4 regions of the Pseudoalteromonas sp. APM04 genome follow, and region 1 is predicted to be linked to each of the others. Evidence: predicted binding sites of a transcription regulator. Region 1 holds the regulator's gene; each other region holds the start of a gene.
What was found. The regulator sigma-54, encoded in region 1, starts transcription at its own class of promoters, with help from an activator protein. The targets are predictions, from matches to a motif close to GTTGGCACGNNNNTNGNNT.
Positions count from the first base shown of each region.

Region 1 (4,513 bases):
TACAACATATATACCAAGGCCAAGAAAATAAATTACTCGCTTACGAAGAACTAAAAACAAAGCTCAATTTAAATGATGAGCAAATTGCTTACATTGGCGATGATGGCCCAGACATGCCAGTGATGGAGTTAGTAGGGTTTGCTGTTGCAGTAAATGACGCACATCCGCTAATAAAACGTTTAGCACATTATACAACACAAATGCTAGGTGGCTTTGGTGCAGTGAGAGAACTTACCGACCTGCTAATGCTTGAAAATAACAAACCTTTGACCACAAAAGGGACTAGTTCATGAATGCAGCGCGCATAATATTAAGCGTTTTATTCATCAGCTGTATGGTTTGGCTTTGGTACCCTTATTTCACACAAGTAAATTTACCACAACAAACCGAAGCAGACATAATTGCAAAGCCCGATTACACAGCCATAGAGCTAAAACAAACAGCGTATGACGAAAATGGGAAAATCAGCCATAAAGTAACGGCAGCGCGAATGGAGCTATATCAAGAATTAGGGTTTACCTTTTTTGATAAACCTATTTTTACGCTATACAACAACAAGCAAACATGGCGAATTAACGCTAATGAAGCAACATTGTACGAAGGCAGACAATTAATATTAGAAGGTAACGTTGTTGCTAGTAATTTAACTGATAACGCAATGATAGATAAAATTAATGCTGATAACATTCAGGTAGATATAAAATTACTAACGATGCAATCAGAGCAGCCTGTCATTGTTACAGGGCCCAATTTAAAAATCACCGGTAAAGGCTTAGAAGCCGATTTAAAAACCGAAGTGATAAAATTAATTAACCATACGCGAACTATTTATTATGACCAATAAACTATCAACACTCTTTATTATTCCAACATTTATACTTGCATTAGGTACTAATGCCGCTGAACCAACAGCGCCAATTTCTGCAAATCAAATTTCGATTAGTGCGGATAAACAAGAGGGTCAACTAAAAGAAAACGTAGGTATCTTCGAAAAAAATGTTGAAATTATTCATGGCGACAGAAAAATTACCGCAGACCGCCTTGAGGTTCACAAGCGTGATGAGCTAGGCGACAACAAGCAATTGTTAATTGCCACAGGTACGCCTGCATATTTTGAAGAAAAACAAGCCGACGGCACAATAATGAGCGCCAGCGCTAATGAAGTTAGATACGATGTCTCAACGCGTTTTTTAACATTAATTGGAGATGCAGAGATATCTCAAGCTGGGCAAAAAATGAATGCTAAAAGCATTACCTACGATATAGAACAGCAGCTTATTAGCGCAGAAAAAGATGAAAGCTCAACTGACCGTGTACACACTATCTTAGTGCCTGTGGAGCCTAAAAAAAATGACAAAGGCCAACCATGAGCACATTAAAAGCAGAGCTACTAGCCAAAAGCTACAAAGGCCGTGAAGTTGTAAAAAATGTGGGCCTAGAAGTTAAAGCTGGCAGTATTGTAGGCTTGCTTGGGCCAAACGGCGCAGGTAAAACAACAACCTTTTACATGATTGTAGGCTTAGTCCCTAGCGACAAAGGCAAAATATCTATCGATGATAACGATATTACGCTTTTACCTATGCACAGTCGTGCTAGATTAGGTATTGGCTACTTACCACAAGAGTCGTCTATATTTAGAAAATTAACAGTGTATCAAAACTTAATGGCTATTTTAGAAACTCGAAAGGAGCTCACTAAACAAGCCAGAGAAGAAACATTAAATAATCTATTGGATGAATTTAGCATTCAACACATTCGCGACAGCAAAGGTATGGCATTATCGGGCGGAGAACGTCGCCGAGTGGAGATTGCACGTGCTTTAGCTGCAGATCCAAAGTTTATTTTGTTAGACGAACCATTTGCCGGTGTTGACCCTATCTCAGTATTAGATATTAAAAAAATTATTGAACACCTAAAAAACCGTGGTATTGGCGTATTAATAACAGACCACAATGTAAGAGAAACCCTTGATGTTTGCGAAAAAGCCTACATTGTTTCTCATGGGGAACTGATTGCTTCTGGTACCCCTGAACACGTATTAAATGATAAAACTGTACGCGATGTATATTTAGGCGAGCAATTTAGGCTGTAACATTTACGCCTTATTTATAAGCATCTGCTAGTATTAATTATAACAACTTAAAAGGATTGTTAGAGATACATGAGGCAATCACTACAGCTGCGCATGGGCCAGCAACTTACAATGACACCTCAGTTGCAACAAGCTATTCGCTTGCTGCAATTGAGTACATTGGATCTTCAGCAAGAAATACAAGAAGCGCTCGACAGCAACCCATTACTTGAGGTTGAGGAGCAAGACTATGCCGATGATCTTGCGGGCAAAAATGAGCAAAAAGCAGATAACGATGAAGTTACAGTAACCGTATCTGCCGATGAAGCCCCTAGCGAGTATGAACAAGACAGTGGTGAAGCGCTTGCTAAAGATACCGTAAGTGACGACATGGCAATGGATGTTAGCTGGGATGAGTATATGAGTGCAGCCCCTGCATCATCTTCAGGCCCAATGCCTGAAGATGAGTCTATATATCAGGGCGCATCAACTGAAACGCTTCACGAATACTTAATGTGGCAATTACAATTAACGCCATTTAGCCCTACAGATGAAGCCATCGCTATTGCTATTGTAGAAGCGGTGGATGATTCAGGCATACTGACACTCAGCTGCGAAGAGATTTTAGAGAGCTTTAATCAAGATAACGACGATGACGTTGAGGTTGAACTTGACGAAATAGAAGCGGTTTTAAAGCGCATTCAGCTATTTGACCCAGTGGGTATTGCGGCACGTAGCTTACAAGAGTGCTTGTGTATTCAGTTAAATCAATTTGATAAAGGCACGCCTTTTATTGATGAAACAAAAATGATTTTAACAGAGCACATTGATTTGTTAGCTGCTCGTGACTACCGTACATTAATGAAAAAAACGAAGCTCAAAGAAGATGAGCTTAAAGAAGTAATGACACTTATTCATACGCTCAACCCTAAGCCTGCAGACACAATAGTACGAGAAGAGTCTGAGTATGTAATACCTGATGTGTCAGTTAAAAAAATTAAAGGCCGCTGGATTGTAGAGTTAAACCCAGACAGCATGCCAAAAATTCGTGTAAACAGCCAATATGCAGCAATGTCACGTACAGTTAAATCAAGCGGCGACAGTCAATTTATTCGCTCACATTTACAAGAAGCTAAATGGTTTATAAAAAGCTTAGAAAGTAGAAATGATACACTTTTAAAAGTAACTAACTGTATTGTTAAACAACAACAGGGCTTTTTTGAACACGGGCCAGAAGCCATGAAACCGATGGTTTTAAATGATGTTGCCGAAATGGTAGAAATGCACGAATCAACAATTTCGCGCGTAACTACGCAAAAGTATATGCACACACCGCGTGGAATATTTGAGCTTAAATACTTTTTCTCAAGCCACGTAAGTACCGAAAATGGTGGAGAATGTTCATCTACGGCAATACGTGCACTTATTAAAAAATTAATCGCAGCAGAAAACTCAGCAAAACCATTGAGTGATAGCAAAATTGCGGATATATTGGCTGAGCAAGGAATTAAAGTAGCGAGACGTACAATCGCAAAATATCGCGAATCTCTTGCTATTCCACCGTCAAATCAGCGAAAGAGCCTGATCTAAGACGCTAAACAAAGAGGGTAATGCTTATGCAACTAAATTTAACTGGTCGTCATGTAGAACTAACTGATTCATTAAGAGACTATATAAATACCAAATTTGCGAAGCTAGAAAGGCACTCTGATCATATTAATAATGTTCATGTCATTCTCGATATAGAAAAATTAAATCAAAAAGCAGAAGCAACTATTCATGTAAGTGGTGCTGAATTATTCGCATCCACTGAACATCAAGATATGTATGCAGCTATTGATTCATTGATTGACAAGCTTGACCGTCAAGTAATTAAACACAAAGAGAAGCTTGCTCGACACTAATATGATGAAATTAAGTTCACTTATATGCCAGGACTGCAGTAAAGCTGCGGTCCTTTTTAATAGTAAAAAAAGAATTTTAGAGTTTATTAGCGAGCTGGCTCACGATAAATTACCGTATTTATCTCAACAGGATATTTTGGGCGCTTTATTAACCCGCGAAAAGCTAGGCAGCACAGGGATAGGCAGAGGTATTGCTATTCCACATGGCCGAATGAGCGGCGCACAAGAACCTTTAGCATTGGTGTTAGTAAGTGAAACACCGATTAATTTTGATGCTATAGACAACCGCCCTGTTGATATTTTTGTTGCACTCATCGTACCTGAAGGCGATAACCAACAGCATTTAAAGACGCTAGCAACGATAGCTGATAAACTAAAAAATAAAGAATTTTGTAAGCAGCTTCGCTGTGCTAAATCGGATGCTGAGTTGTATCAAATTATTGTTGACCAATCGTAACAAATTTAAAGGGTGATTAATGGAGTTGATTATCATAAGTGGCCGTTCTGGTTCTGGTAAGTCGGTTGCTTTACGCGTTGT
Region 1 is NZ_CP094441.1:561,097-565,609, reverse strand. It holds gene kdsC (3-deoxy-manno-octulosonate-8-phosphatase KdsC) at 1-293, shown strand, start outside; gene lptC (LPS export ABC transporter periplasmic protein LptC) at 290-844, shown strand; gene lptA (lipopolysaccharide transport periplasmic protein LptA) at 834-1,370, shown strand; gene lptB (LPS export ABC transporter ATP-binding protein) at 1,367-2,092, shown strand; gene MTP24_RS02630 (RNA polymerase factor sigma-54) at 2,162-3,661, shown strand; gene hpf (ribosome hibernation promoting factor) at 3,688-3,975, shown strand; gene ptsN (PTS IIA-like nitrogen regulatory protein PtsN) at 3,980-4,432, shown strand; gene rapZ (RNase adapter RapZ) at 4,452-4,513, shown strand, end outside.

Region 2 (4,513 bases), 1.1 Mb from region 1:
TTATTAGCCGGTGCGGGTATTGTTGGTTTAGCCATAGGTTTTGCGTTTCAAGATATGACCGAAAACTTGATTGCGGGCATAGCAATGGGTATACGCAAACCCTTTAAAACAGGAGACGTAATCGAAACCGACGATGTGTTTGGTTCAGTACATTCTATAAACCTACGTAACACGCTAATAGAGAGCTTTTACGGGCAACTAATACTCGTACCAAACAAAGTATTATTTAGAAATGTGTTAAAAAATTACACCACACTTGGAGTTAGACGCATAGAGGTACCAGTAGGCATTTCGTATGGTGACGACATAGAAAAAGCGAAAGAAGTTATTGTAAATAAAATTAACGATTTGGACTTTGTCATTCGTAAAAACGAAACCGATGTTTATGCCGAAGGCTTTGGCGACAGTAGCATTAATTTACTGGTGTGGTTTTGGATTAAATACCCAGGTGAACCAGACTTTATGACAGTGCGTCATAAAGGCGTAGTTGCTGTTAAACAAGCGTTGGATGAAGCTGATATTAGTATTCCATTCCCTATTCGCACGCTCGATTTTGGTATTAAAGGCGGTGAAAAACTCGATGCCATGATCAGCGATAAAATTAACCAGCAATCATCAAATAAAGGCAACGCTGGTGGAGCAGATTCAAGCCAAAACGAATAAATGAGCCATTAATACCAGTGGGAATTATTTACTCACTCGCAACGCAATTTTACATTTAAATGCGCGTTGTGGGCTTAAATAAAAATGACTTATGGTTCACAACGACTAAATGCAGCTTTATAAAGCTGCATTTTTTTATGGCTATTTAAGTGTTTGAGAAGGTGAGAGCAACGTTAATTGATTATTGACTAAGGTCTATTTACCTTTTGGGGTGAAATTAGAACCGGGCTATGTGATATATCGATAAGGCTAAGCCTATTTTGTGGTTACTTCCCGAAACCGACGATAACGCAACATAAATATAAAACATGCAATAACTTTTGTGGTCCCCTCATAGGTTGCTCTTCCTTGTTGCCTAAATAATAGGTAATAAGGAGCAAGTAGGGCGTATAAGCTGTATACGACTTTAAGTTATACGTACATAGGCGTAGTCATTAAAATAATTCAGGAGTAGGTACTTAGCTTACTGGGTCACAAATCGCGCACCGTAATTATGTTGCTCCTTGATAAAACACGCTTTAGTAATGGCAGTTAAACAGGCCTAGGCTTAATATAAATTTATTATTTAAAGAGCGGATTATTTTGGCAAATATTAGGTTGTAATGTATGCAATTTACAATTGGTATTAGGCGGTAAGTAAGAGGTAATTAAAGCGAGTTTTTTATTGTAGTTAATGTGAGTTGCAAGTAAATACTGGCACAAAAAAGGCGCAGCATGTGTTGGAGTAACATGCTGCGCCTAGGATCAATTGGGTTAATAAAAATGCGATTCAAATAACACTAATTTTGTTACGGATGATTTTAACACCATCCATATTTTCTAAAAACTTTTGAGCAAGCGCACGTTCAAAACCGGTTTGCGCTTGACCATGTAATACTACCTCGCCATCTTTAACCTGTACGCGAATATTGCTTAATGCAAAGTTGGGGTTAGTACGAAGCGTGCTTGTAATGGTTTGCTGAAGGTTAGGTTGAGTTGCTACGCTGCTGACTACGGCTAGGTGTGTTGCTGCACTCACTTTGGTAGCGCAGGCTAACAAAAATAAACAACAAAACGAAACTAACGCGATAGTTAACTTTAAGCGGTTCATAACTCAATCCTTTTATATCAATTAAAAATTTAGCCAAACCATTAAATATTCTGGCTATTCTGTGTTTAATATTACAAGTTCAGTGCCAGTTTTAATTTATTGAAATATAAGGTTATTTTATTAAGTGGGAATTCAGGTGGGCAATAATTACATTTAAATGGGTAGGTGTTACATGCACCGGTTACATATGTTACACGCATTAAAAAGCCGGCATACGCCGGCTTTGGTAAATATGCTAAGTTACTTTTTCTTTTTAACTTTCGCTTTTTTCTTTGCTTTCATTTTTACCGGATCTTTGCGCTTTTTAACCGGTGGCTTAGCCTCTTTATGCTGAGGCTCTATTCCTTTAATTACACGGCGTTTTAGCTTTTGTTCAATGTAGCGTTCTACTTTGTACAAAATACCAATATCATGCGCTTCAACTAATGAAATAGCGATGCCTTTTTTACCTGCGCGACCAGTACGGCCAATACGGTGAACATATACGTCGGCGGTACGTGGCATATCAAAGTTAATAACGTGGCTAATGTCAGATACGTCAATACCGCGAGCAGCTACATCTGTTGCAATTAATATTTTAGTGCGGCCACTATGAAAGTTTTCCATTGCTTTCATGCGCTTGTCTTGTGGCATTTCACCTCGCAGCCAAGCGGCTTTTACACCGTTATTAGTTAATTCACCAATGAGAGTTTCTAAACGTTCACGGGTTTTAACAAATACAATGGCTTTACTCACGTCAGGGCCGTTAAGGGTGTTGACTAAAAGCTCGAGTTTATGGTGGTAATCATCAGCAAGATGAACCCACTGGTGAATTTTAGCTTTTTCTTTACGAGACGACTCAGCTTCTAACAAAGCTGGATCGTTTAATGTGGTTTCTGCAAATCGCTCTACGCTGTCACCCTCAAGGGTTGCTGAGAATAAAAAGCACTGACGGCGATTTTTAGCTTCGTCACAAATACGGCTCATTTCTTTTTTGAAACCCATGTCTAGCATACGGTCGGCTTCATCAATAATAAGCATTTCGACATGTTCAGCATGAAAGTTTTCAGTTTCAAGGTATTCCATTAATCGCCCTGGAGTGGCAATTAACACGTCGTTATTTTTTTCAAAAATTTCTTTATGCGTTCCGTAGTTTATACCGCCGGTCACGACACCTATTTTTAGGTGTGTACGTTTGGCGAGTAACTCACATTGCTCATGAATTTGATAAGCCAGCTCACGTGTTGGCGTCATAATTAATACGCGGGCAAAACCAGGTTCACGGCGCGGAAAATCCAATAAGTATTGAATCGCAGGAATTAAAAATGCCGCTGTTTTACCTGTGCCAGTTGGCGCAGACGCTAAAATATCACGTCCCTGAAGAGCTTCAGGAATAGCTTGTTGTTGAATACTGGTTGGCTTCTCGTAGCCCATTTTATCAATGGCATCGAGTAATTTGGTATCAAGATCAAATTCAGAAAATTGCATAGAGTGTCTAAAATAGTGGACAATTACCTTGATTATACGCGCTATGCTGCGCTTGGTGAATGAAAAGGTGAAAAAATGTCTGGTTTTGCATTTAAACAATTTAAGGTTGAACACGACCACTGCGCAATGAAGGTTTCAACCGACGGTATTTTGCTTGGTGCGTGGGCAAACTTAGCTGGTGCAAACTCGTTACTAGACATTGGTACAGGCACGGGGTTATTGGCGTTAATGTGTAAACAGCGCAGGCCAGCATTGAGTATTACTGCGGTTGAAATAGATGAAAACGCATACAATCAAGCATTACAAAACGTAGCAAATAGTCCGTGGCCCAATATAGCTATTAAGCATCAAACTATTCAAAGCTTTAATAGTGACGCTCCCTTTGATGTCATCATTTCTAATCCGCCTTACTTTAATCATAGTTTAAAAGGCAATAATGCCGCCCGAAACACTGCTCGTCACACCGATGGTTTGAGCTTTGAGGAGCTAATTAATGCGTTTAAGCGGCTTAGCCATTCACAGTCACGGTTTAGTTTAATACTGCCAAACACTGAGGCTATAGTATTTATTGAGCTTGCTACTCAAAAAGGGCTTTATTTAAATGCACATTGCCAAGTAAAAGCGACACCTAGCAAACCCATAAGCCGCAGTTTAATGACGTTTAGTTATCTAGAATCACAAAGCGACAATTCAACGCTATGCATTAGAGAGTTAAACAATAATTACACTACTGATTACATTACTTTGTGTAAGGCATTTTATTTAAAGATGGCGTAATTGTGAGGGATATTATCTAATAATAAAGGATAGTTTACCCATAATGCATACGTATTCAGTTGTTATTTAATCAATCTCAAGACTAGTGTTAACCACTTGTAAATAACGTTGGGCATGTTGTTTAGCCCGCCAACATTTGGAAACACACACTATGAAGCTGAATAAAATGGTCACCACCGCCGGTTTAAGCCTAGGTTTGCTTTTGCCTAATCTTGCAGCTGCTGCACCCACTACGTTTGTTCATTTATTTGAATGGAGTTGGCCCGATGTTGCACAAGAATGCGAGCAGTTTTTAGGGCCAAAAGGGTATGCTGCTGTACAAGTGTCTCCGCCTAACGAGCATATTACAGGCAACCAATGGTGGACTCGCTATCAACCTGTGAGCTACCAACTGCAAAGCCGAGGCGGTAACCGAACGCAGTTTGTAGATATGGTTAACCGTTGTAAAAGTGCAGGGGTCGATATTTATGTAGATACCTTAATTAATCACATGGCGGCTGGCAGTGGTAATGGCGT
Region 2 is NZ_CP094441.1:2,874,469-2,878,981, reverse strand. It holds gene MTP24_RS13315 (mechanosensitive ion channel family protein) at 1-663, shown strand, start outside; gene MTP24_RS13310 (BON domain-containing protein) at 1,433-1,753, opposite strand; gene srmB (ATP-dependent RNA helicase SrmB) at 1,994-3,220, opposite strand; gene MTP24_RS13300 (methyltransferase) at 3,296-3,997, shown strand; gene MTP24_RS13295 (alpha-amylase family protein) at 4,149-4,513, shown strand, end outside.
Region 2: a site for sigma-54 is predicted at 1,825-1,843, ahead of MTP24_RS13310 (BON domain-containing protein). Genes of this name have one in related genera too.

Region 3 (4,513 bases), 370 kb from region 1:
GATTTGAGTGAAACACGCCGTTTACAAAAGCGAGTTGCTCATATGCAGCGCCTAAGTGCTTTGGGTAAAATGGTGGCGTCGCTTGCACATCAGGTTCGAACCCCACTTTCAGCGGCCATGCTTTATGCTGCTAATTTGGGCTCTAAGCGTTTACCCGAGGCATCTCGCGATAATTTTCAAAGCAAGTTAATGTCACGCTTAAAAGATTTAGAAACTCAAGTAAACGATATGCTACTTTTTGCCAAAAGTGGCGACCAACAAGTTGTTGAACAAGTGTCTATGCAGCAGTTACTCAGTGAGGTAAAAGCGGGTGCTGATGCTATGGTGACACTAAATGACAGTCATTTAGCTGTTAACCTCCCAGAGCCAGATATTCAAATAACAGGCAATAAATCAGCCATAGCCAGCGCAATTCAAAATTTAATCCATAACAGTATTCAAGTCATTGGTGCTGGCGCTGAAGTAAAATTAAGTGCTGCGACTGACGAGCAAAATCCAGATTTTGTTCGTATCAGCGTATCCGATAACGGTCCAGGTATTGATTTAACTCAAGCAGAAAAAATATTTGAACCCTTTTATACCACTAAAAGCCAAGGCACAGGGTTAGGGCTTGCTGTTGTGAGTTCGGTTGCAAACGCTCATCAGGGGCGTGTTGACGTGACTAATAATAAAGGCGGTGGAGCATGCTTTAGTTTGCTTTTACCTATTCGCACCGCATCTAAATTAGAGGAATCATTATGAGTAACACTATTTTAGTTGTCGAAGATGATGCAGGGCTTCGCGAAGCCTTAATTGACACACTCGAAATGTCGGGGATTGAATGTATTGCGGCTAATTGTGCAGAGCAAGCCATGTTATTGCTGAAAAAAGAGCAATTTTCGCTGGTGGTGAGTGATGTACAAATGGGCACTATGAGTGGGCTTGATTTACTACGCAGTATTAAGCTTAACCACCCTGAATTGCCTGTTTTAATGATGACGGCGTACGCTACCATTGACGATGCTGTTGAAGCGATGCGCTTGGGCGCTATTGATTACATGGCAAAGCCGTTTGCACCTGAAGTTTTACTCAATATGGTAAGTCGATACTTACCTGAAAAAGCAAAAGAGACCGACGGACCCATTGTTGCCGACCCAAGCAGTATTCAACTTTTAGAGTTAGCAAGTAAAGTTGCACGCTCTGATGCGAGCGTTATGGTGCTAGGCCCAAGTGGTTCAGGTAAGGAAGTGCTTGCACGGTATATTCATGATAAATCGAACCGATGCGATGCGCCGTTTGTTGCAATTAACTGTGCAGCAATTCCTGAAAACATGCTTGAAGCAACCTTATTTGGGTATGAAAAAGGCGCGTTTACAGGCGCAATTCAAGCGTGTCCTGGTAAGTTTGAGCAAGCGCAAGGCGGTACTATATTGCTCGACGAAATAACAGAAATGGATTTAGGGCTGCAAGCTAAACTACTTCGTGTGTTGCAAGAGCGCGAAGTAGAGCGCTTAGGTGGAAGAAAAACAATCCAGTTAGATGTACGTATACTTGCAACAAGTAACCGCGATTTGAAAGAAGCGGTTACCGAAAACCAATTTAGAGAAGATTTATATTACAGGCTTAATGTGTTTCCTTTGATGTGGCGACCACTTTGTCAGCGACCTGGAGATATCCTTGTATTGGCTAAGCATTTAATTGAGCGCCACTTAAACAAAAGTAAAGAGCCTATGGCTTATCTTGATAGTGCCGCAGAGAAAAAATTACTTGCTCATTCATGGCCTGGTAATGTGCGTGAGCTTGATAACGTAATACAACGTGCGTTAATACTTAGGACTGGGGATACTCTAAACGAGCATGCTATTTTCATTGAAAACATAGCGGCGACAGATTTTGTAATGGAGCCTGCATCTGTCAGCGCGCAAAATACTAGTCAGCAGCAAGTAAATGCTACTAATAGAGATATTGACCAAGGCACTATGAGTTCAGCGTATTATGACGAACAGTCATCTCCAGCCGAGCCAACAAAACAAGACTTATTGGCTGTTGATACGGGAAGTTATAAGGATGAGCTAAAAGATAAAGAGCATCGCATTATTTTAGAAACGTTAGCAAGATGCCAAGGTAAGCGAAAAGATGTCGCTGAAACGCTAGGTATAAGCCCTCGTACATTACGTTATAAATTAGCGCAGATGCGCGACTTAGGTATTTCACTCCCCGCATAACATCATTTTTGCCCTAAATTTAGCTATTGAATTTAGGGCTGTCAAAACTCTGACTTGTCAAATTCCTTCCAACTCATTGAAATTATTAATTTAATTTTTTGGCATGCTTTGTGCTTTATTCATGTTAAGAGTTAACTGCATTGTCAGAGACAAATTATGAAAATTCAAAACAGCGCTGTATTTCAAGAAATGCAATCAATGGCTTTAGAGGCTGGCCGTAATAATCAAATCGAAAGACTGCCAGTAAAAACACAAGCCTCATCAACCGCTCAATTTGGCGATATGCTATCGGATGCAATTAATACTGTGCACGGTTTGCAGCAAGACGCTAAACAAAAAGTAGTGGCGGTAGAAACAGGCGACAGAAGCGTGTCTTTGGCTGAAGCAATGATTGCTTCTCAAAAGTCGTCAGTTGCATTTGAAGCGACAGTGCAGGTTCGTAATAAACTTGTCGAAGCTTACAAAGAAATCATGAACATGCCTGTTTAACTAGGTAGTGGAGAATTATTGTGGCGCAATCTAATCAATCAACCGATCTGGCTCTTGCTACTGGTGAAATGGACCAAAGCGATAGCGACGATCAACAAGAACAGAAATCAGGCTACTTAAGTTCGCTAAATGGCGTTGATTTATTGCGCCAAGTAACTTTAGTCATTGCTTTAGGCATTTGTTTAGCGATTGCTATATTTATTATTATTTGGGCACGTCAGCCAGATATGCGCCCACTTGGTAAAATGCAGACAGAAGAGCTTATTGAAACGCTCGACTTTTTAGACGCACAAAAAATTGAATACCAAGTAGATGGAAATGTAGTGCTCGTCCCTGAAACTGAGTATCAAAATATTAAACTTTTAATGACTCGTGAAGGGCTAGAGCAAGGCCCTACATCGGGTTCAGATATTATTATGCAAGACATGGGGTTTGGTGTAAGTCAGCGTTTAGAGCGTGAACGCTTAAAGCATGGCCGAGAACAACAGTTAGCGCGCACAATTGAAGAGCTCAATAATATTACGCGTGCACGTGTATTGCTTGCCATTCCAAAAGAAAATGTATTTGCGCGCAGAGAGAAAAAGCCTTCAGCAACTGTTGTACTTACTCTTAAGCGTGGGCGTTCGCTAGATAGCGAAGAAGTCGACTCAGTGGTTGATATGGTTGCATCGGCTGTACAAGGTTTAGAGCCGGCTCGTGTAACAGTAACGGATCAAAATGGTCGCCTACTAAATTCAGGCTCGCAAACATCGCTTGCTGCACGTTCACGTAAAGAGTACGACATAGAGCGTAAGCGTGAACAAGAATATCTTGAAAAAATAGACAGTATTTTAATACCTGTTGTAGGGCTTGCAAACTACACTGCACAAGTTGATTTAAGTATGGACTTTAGTGCTGTTGAGGAGACGCAAAAACGCTACAACCCAGATTTACCAGCAGTAAGAAGCGAAACCACATTCGAAGAAAATAATATAGGTGGTTTAGCAGTCGGTATACCTGGTGCACTGACGAATCAGCCTCCAGTAAACTCTAATATCCCTGAAGTTGCAGGACAAGGTGGCGCAGGTAGTGCAACTTCACCATCAAGAACGCATAAAGAAGCGACGCGTAACTATGAGTTAGATACAACTATCTCACATAAGCGCCAGCAAACAGGTGTGATACGCAGAATAAGCGTGTCGGTGGCCGTTGACTACATTCCAAAAGTAGGTGAAAACGGTGAAACCACAATGACACCGCGCTCAGTGGAAGAACTGTCAAATATTCGTCGTTTATTACAAGGTGGCGTTGGTTTTGACATGCAGCGTGGTGATGCACTTGAAGTGGTGACGGTTCCGTTTGTTCGCGAAGCAACTGATTTTGATATTAGTGTGCCGCTTTGGGAACAAGACTGGTTTATGAAAATAATCCGCTTGGTACTGGGTGCCCTCGTTATTATTGTACTGATAATGGCGGTAGTTAAACCGATGCTTAAACGCTTAATTTATCCAGACGATACACTTGAAGAGTATGACGAAGATGCCTTAAGTGCAGGTGTAGATATTGGCGATAGCACGTTGGATATGCTAAACAAAGACTTTGATTCTGCTTCAATTGGTTTCTCAAGCGATGGTACACTGCAGTTACCAGATTTACATGGCGACGAAGACTTACTCAAAGCAATTCGTGCTCTTGTAGCCAATGAACCAGAACTATCATCACAAGTAGTGAAAGCGTGGTTAACAGAAGATGACTGATCAAGAACAAAAACAATTACCGCCAGCGTTTGATGTTGATAAGCTCGATGGCGTAGATAAAGCCGCAATATTACTGTTGAGCCT
Region 3 is NZ_CP094441.1:928,797-933,309, forward strand. It holds gene MTP24_RS04375 (ATP-binding protein) at 1-741, shown strand, start outside; gene MTP24_RS04380 (sigma-54 dependent transcriptional regulator) at 738-2,204, shown strand; gene fliE (flagellar hook-basal body complex protein FliE) at 2,361-2,693, shown strand; gene fliF (flagellar basal-body MS-ring/collar protein FliF) at 2,714-4,429, shown strand; gene fliG (flagellar motor switch protein FliG) at 4,422-4,513, shown strand, end outside.
Region 3: a site for sigma-54 is predicted at 2,302-2,320, ahead of fliE (flagellar hook-basal body complex protein FliE). Genes of this name have one in related genera too.

Region 4 (4,513 bases), 1.4 Mb from region 1:
GACGCGTTAACAATAATTTGCGAGTCTTGCCCTGCCGAAATAGCCGTTACAAAGCTTACGCCATCGTCTGAATCATCAATAGGAGACAATAGTAAATCGGCATTGGTATTAATGTTTTCACCATCCACCGAGCTTCCCAAATAAATTAAATCTGAGCCGGTACTATTCGGGTCAAATAAATGCCTTGCGCCACTTTGCTCAAGGCTTGTGTTGTAAGGCGCTGGCGCGTCACCAAAATCAATTGAGCTATCAGTTACTTTTACTTCCGCAATGGCACAGCGCGCACCGTCGTTTTGACTTGATTTAGGCCCCGATGTAAACACATTTGCCACCGGGGTGTAGCCAACGACTGGGCTAACACTTAAATCAACTTTATGGATTTTACCGCTTTTATTGTTACTAAAATAAAACTGGCCCTTCACATCAAAATAAGCCGCGCCAAATGCGCCAGTATCATCGCCTACATCAACTTGAGTAATTAACGTATGGGTATTTGCTGCAATATCTATTTCGTATAAATTGCCATTTGGCTCAACCGCATATAAAAGGTTACTAGCTGGGTGAAAAGCAAAGTCATAAATAGACAATTTCCAAGTGTTTGTATTGGGTAACAAACTTGCCGTAATAGATGCATCTAAATCACCATCTAAATTAATACCATACAGGCCAAAGTTAGGATGATAAACATAATAGGTAGCCCGTTGGTCATTGCCCTCACCTACAACTTGTATATCACCGACGTAAAAATTAGTGGCAGGTAAACCTTGTACGGTTAGCCGTTTCATTTCGTAGTTGCTGCCAAGCTGTACTACGCTGCCAGGCGTTTGCTTACTGTAACCGTACATGTATTGATCTTTATAATTAAAACCAACTGCGTTAACGCTGTTAGTATTTAATTCGTTAGCGAACGTTAGCTGCGATGCCAAAACGGTAGGTTTAGCTGAAACTAAATCTATTCCGTAAAGTTGCGCGTTAGCATCTTGCATTAAAAATGCCTGGCTGGGGCACGACTCGAATGGTTGACTGAGCACAGCGCATGGAAATATAACTAAGCATGCTGTTGCAAGTTTATTTAGTTTCATAATTTAGCCCTTAAAAAGTTAAGTGATTAAACTGTTGCAGGGTCTATTCCAAAACTTAACTTTATGAATTTATTATAAATAAAATAAATTCAGTATAATCCTAATGCAGTTTGCAATTGGCAAGTTTGCATTTTGCAAAATGTGAGAGAATACACTCGCATGTTTACTTACAATTTAAGTATTATTTTTTACCAATAACTATGCTTTACTATTATTGGTTTACGCTAATTGGCTGAGCTTTTTGATTAAGGGGGAAAAATGAGCATTGTTACAGATATATTTTTATGGCTTTTAATTGAAACAGCCTTCGGTTTCTTGTTTTATGCAACAGGTTGTATGCTGTTAAAAGTTACAACGTTTGGAAGCTATAAAATGGAATTTAAAGATTATGCTAGTTTTAAACAAAGGAAATCCAAAAAAATAGTGCCGGTTATTGCGCTAGGCGTTGGCTTCTATATAACTATGATTACTCTGCTCGCTTTCATTAATAGTTAACTACATAGCTAAAAAACACGTTAGCGCTTATCACTGGTTAAATGGATGTTGCACGCAACATACCCATATGAGTATCTCCCACAATTTAACAAAACAATGGGGATAACTCTCACTCATTTTCAAAACATTAAATATATTTTTTACTGCACTAATTAGTACTAACCTTGCACCTAAAGTGTTCGTTTTTAAATCTCTAAATCCTAAAAGCACATTAATATCACTATTAATCAACAACTTAAACTTATGGCTAGGTTATTGCTTTATTGAACACTAAGCACGTTAATTAACGGCATACATATTGGTTGAAAAAGCAACCAGAGGCAAAGAGGCCCGTACACAATTGTATTTAATTACAATTGTGACGGGCTTTTTTGTGTGTAAAATTTAAACCGTCACTGAAGGAATGCCTAATGCAAACCGCGCAAAAAATACTAATAATTGGCAATGGTATGGTCGGACATCATTTTGTAGAAAAAATGCGCCAAAGCGATGCTAACGCAAACATCACCGTTTTGTGTGGTGAAGCAAATCTAGCTTACGACCGTGTTTATTTATCAAGCGTATTTGATGGTAAAACAGCAAACGATTTAGCGCTAACAACTTTAGAAAATTATCAACAACTCAATATTAGTGTATTCACTAACCAATGGGTTGAAGGCATAGATAGAGTAAACAAAGTTGTTAATACTCAAACAGGCGATCAATACCCGTACGATAAGCTTGTACTTGCTACGGGCTCGTTCCCTTTTGTGCCGCCAATTAAGGGAAACGATCAACCACATTGTTTGGTTTATCGCACCCTAGAGGATTTAGAGCAAATAAAAGCCAGTGCCGCAGCCAGTAAAAGTGGTGTAGTAATTGGTGGTGGTTTATTAGGACTTGAAGCCGCGAACGCCATTAAACAATTAGGACTTGATACACATGTTGTTGAATTTGCGCCGCAGCTTATGGCTGTCCAGCTAGACGAGCAAGGCGGCACGCTATTAAAAAATAAAATAGAAAAACTGGGTGTGACTGTTCATACATCAAAAGCGACCAGCGAAATCGTTAAAGGTGAAACTAGCCGGTTTAGATTAAATTTTTCAGACGACACTTTTTTAGAAACCGACTTAATTTTATTCTCTGCCGGTATTCGTCCTTATGATCAGCTAGGTAAAGTGGCTGATCTAGAGCTTGGGGAGCGTGGCGGTATAGTCATCAATAACCAGTGCCAAACATCAGACCCTGATATTTTGGCTATTGGCGAATGTGCCCTATGGGACAAAAAGTTATTTGGCTTAGTGGCGCCGGGTTACAACATGGCTCGCGTTGCAGCAAGCCAGCTAAGTGGCGGCGAGCTTGAGTTTTTAGGTGCAGATATGAGCACTAAATTAAAACTACTAGGTGTAGAAGTAGGATCCATTGGTGATGCGCATGCAAAAACGCCCAACTGCAAAGAGCTCATTTATCAAGATCCAATTAGAGATTGCTACAAAAAAATTATATTAAATGAAACTGGCGATAAGCTTTTAGGCGCTGTCCTTGTTGGCGATACCAGTGATTACGATACGCTAATTCAATACATGTTAAACGACATGGACTTACCAGAGCACCCTGAATGTTTAATTTTACCAGATAGCGCCGGCGCCCCTTCTCTTGCGGGCAGCGCCCTACCCGATACAGCCACTATTTGTTCGTGTCATAACGTGAGTAAAGGCGACATTGTGGGAGCTATTGATGGTGGCTCATGCGATTTAGCCTCAGTTAAATCATGCACCAAAGCTGCCAGCGGTTGCGGTGGTTGTGCAGCGTTACTTAAATCGGTAGTTGACGACGAACTGGCAAGTCGAGGCGTTGAAGTAAATAATCACCTCTGTGAGCACTTCGCGTATTCGCGTCAAGAGTTACTCCATATGGTTAAAGTAGAAAGCATCAAAACTTTTGATGGTTTAATAGCTAAACATGGCAGCGGCCATGGCTGTGAAATATGTAAACCCGCAGTGGCCTCTATTTTAGCCTCAACATGGAACGATTTTATCCTAGAGCCAACCCATGTAGGTCTTCAAGATACAAACGACACCTTCCTTGCCAATATGCAAAAAGACGGCTCTTACTCTGTTGTACCGCGTATTGCTGGTGGTGAAATTACACCCGACAAACTCATTGTCATCGGTCAAGTAGCTAAAGACTTTAATCTTTATTGTAAAGTGACTGGCGGACAACGCATCGATTTATTTGGTGCACGTTTAGAAGAGCTGCCTGTTATTTGGGAAAGACTGATTGATGCTGGCTTTGAGACAGGTCACGCTTATGGTAAATCTCTGAGAACGGTTAAGTCGTGCGTAGGAAGTACATGGTGTCGTTATGGCGTACAAGACAGTGTAGGTCATGCCATCGATATCGAAAACCGTTATAAAGGATTGCGCTCTCCTCATAAAATTAAAATGGCAGTGTCAGGTTGTACCCGCGAATGTGCTGAAGCACAAAGTAAAGACATTGGTATCATAGCAACTGAAAATGGCTGGAACTTATACGTGTGTGGTAACGGTGGCATGCGCCCTCGCCATGCTGACTTATTTGCTACCGACTTAGATACAACCACGCTTATAAAATACATTGACCGTGTATTGATGTTTTACATAAAAACCGCCGACAAGTTACAGCGTACTTCAGTATGGATGGAGAACTTAGAGGGCGGCCTTGATTATCTCAAAAGTGTAGTGATTGACGACAGTTTAGGTATTTGCCAAGAGCTTGAAGAACAAATGGATTTGGTAGCGAATACATACGCATGTGAGTGGAAAAAAACAGTAGACAATCCAGAAGCAACAAAACGCTTTCGCCAATTTGTTAATAGCCCACAAACCGATGACAACATTTTGTTTGTGCAAGAACGTAATCAAATTCGCCCAGCCACAGACGCTGAAAAACGCGAACAACAGATAACTCAAAACCGA
Region 4 is NZ_CP094441.1:1,997,389-2,001,901, forward strand. It holds gene MTP24_RS09300 (LruC domain-containing protein) at 1-1,082, opposite strand, end outside; gene MTP24_RS09305 (hypothetical protein) at 1,341-1,577, shown strand; gene nirB (nitrite reductase large subunit NirB) at 1,988-4,513, shown strand, end outside.
Region 4: a site for sigma-54 is predicted at 1,820-1,838, ahead of nirB (nitrite reductase large subunit NirB). Genes of this name have one in related genera too.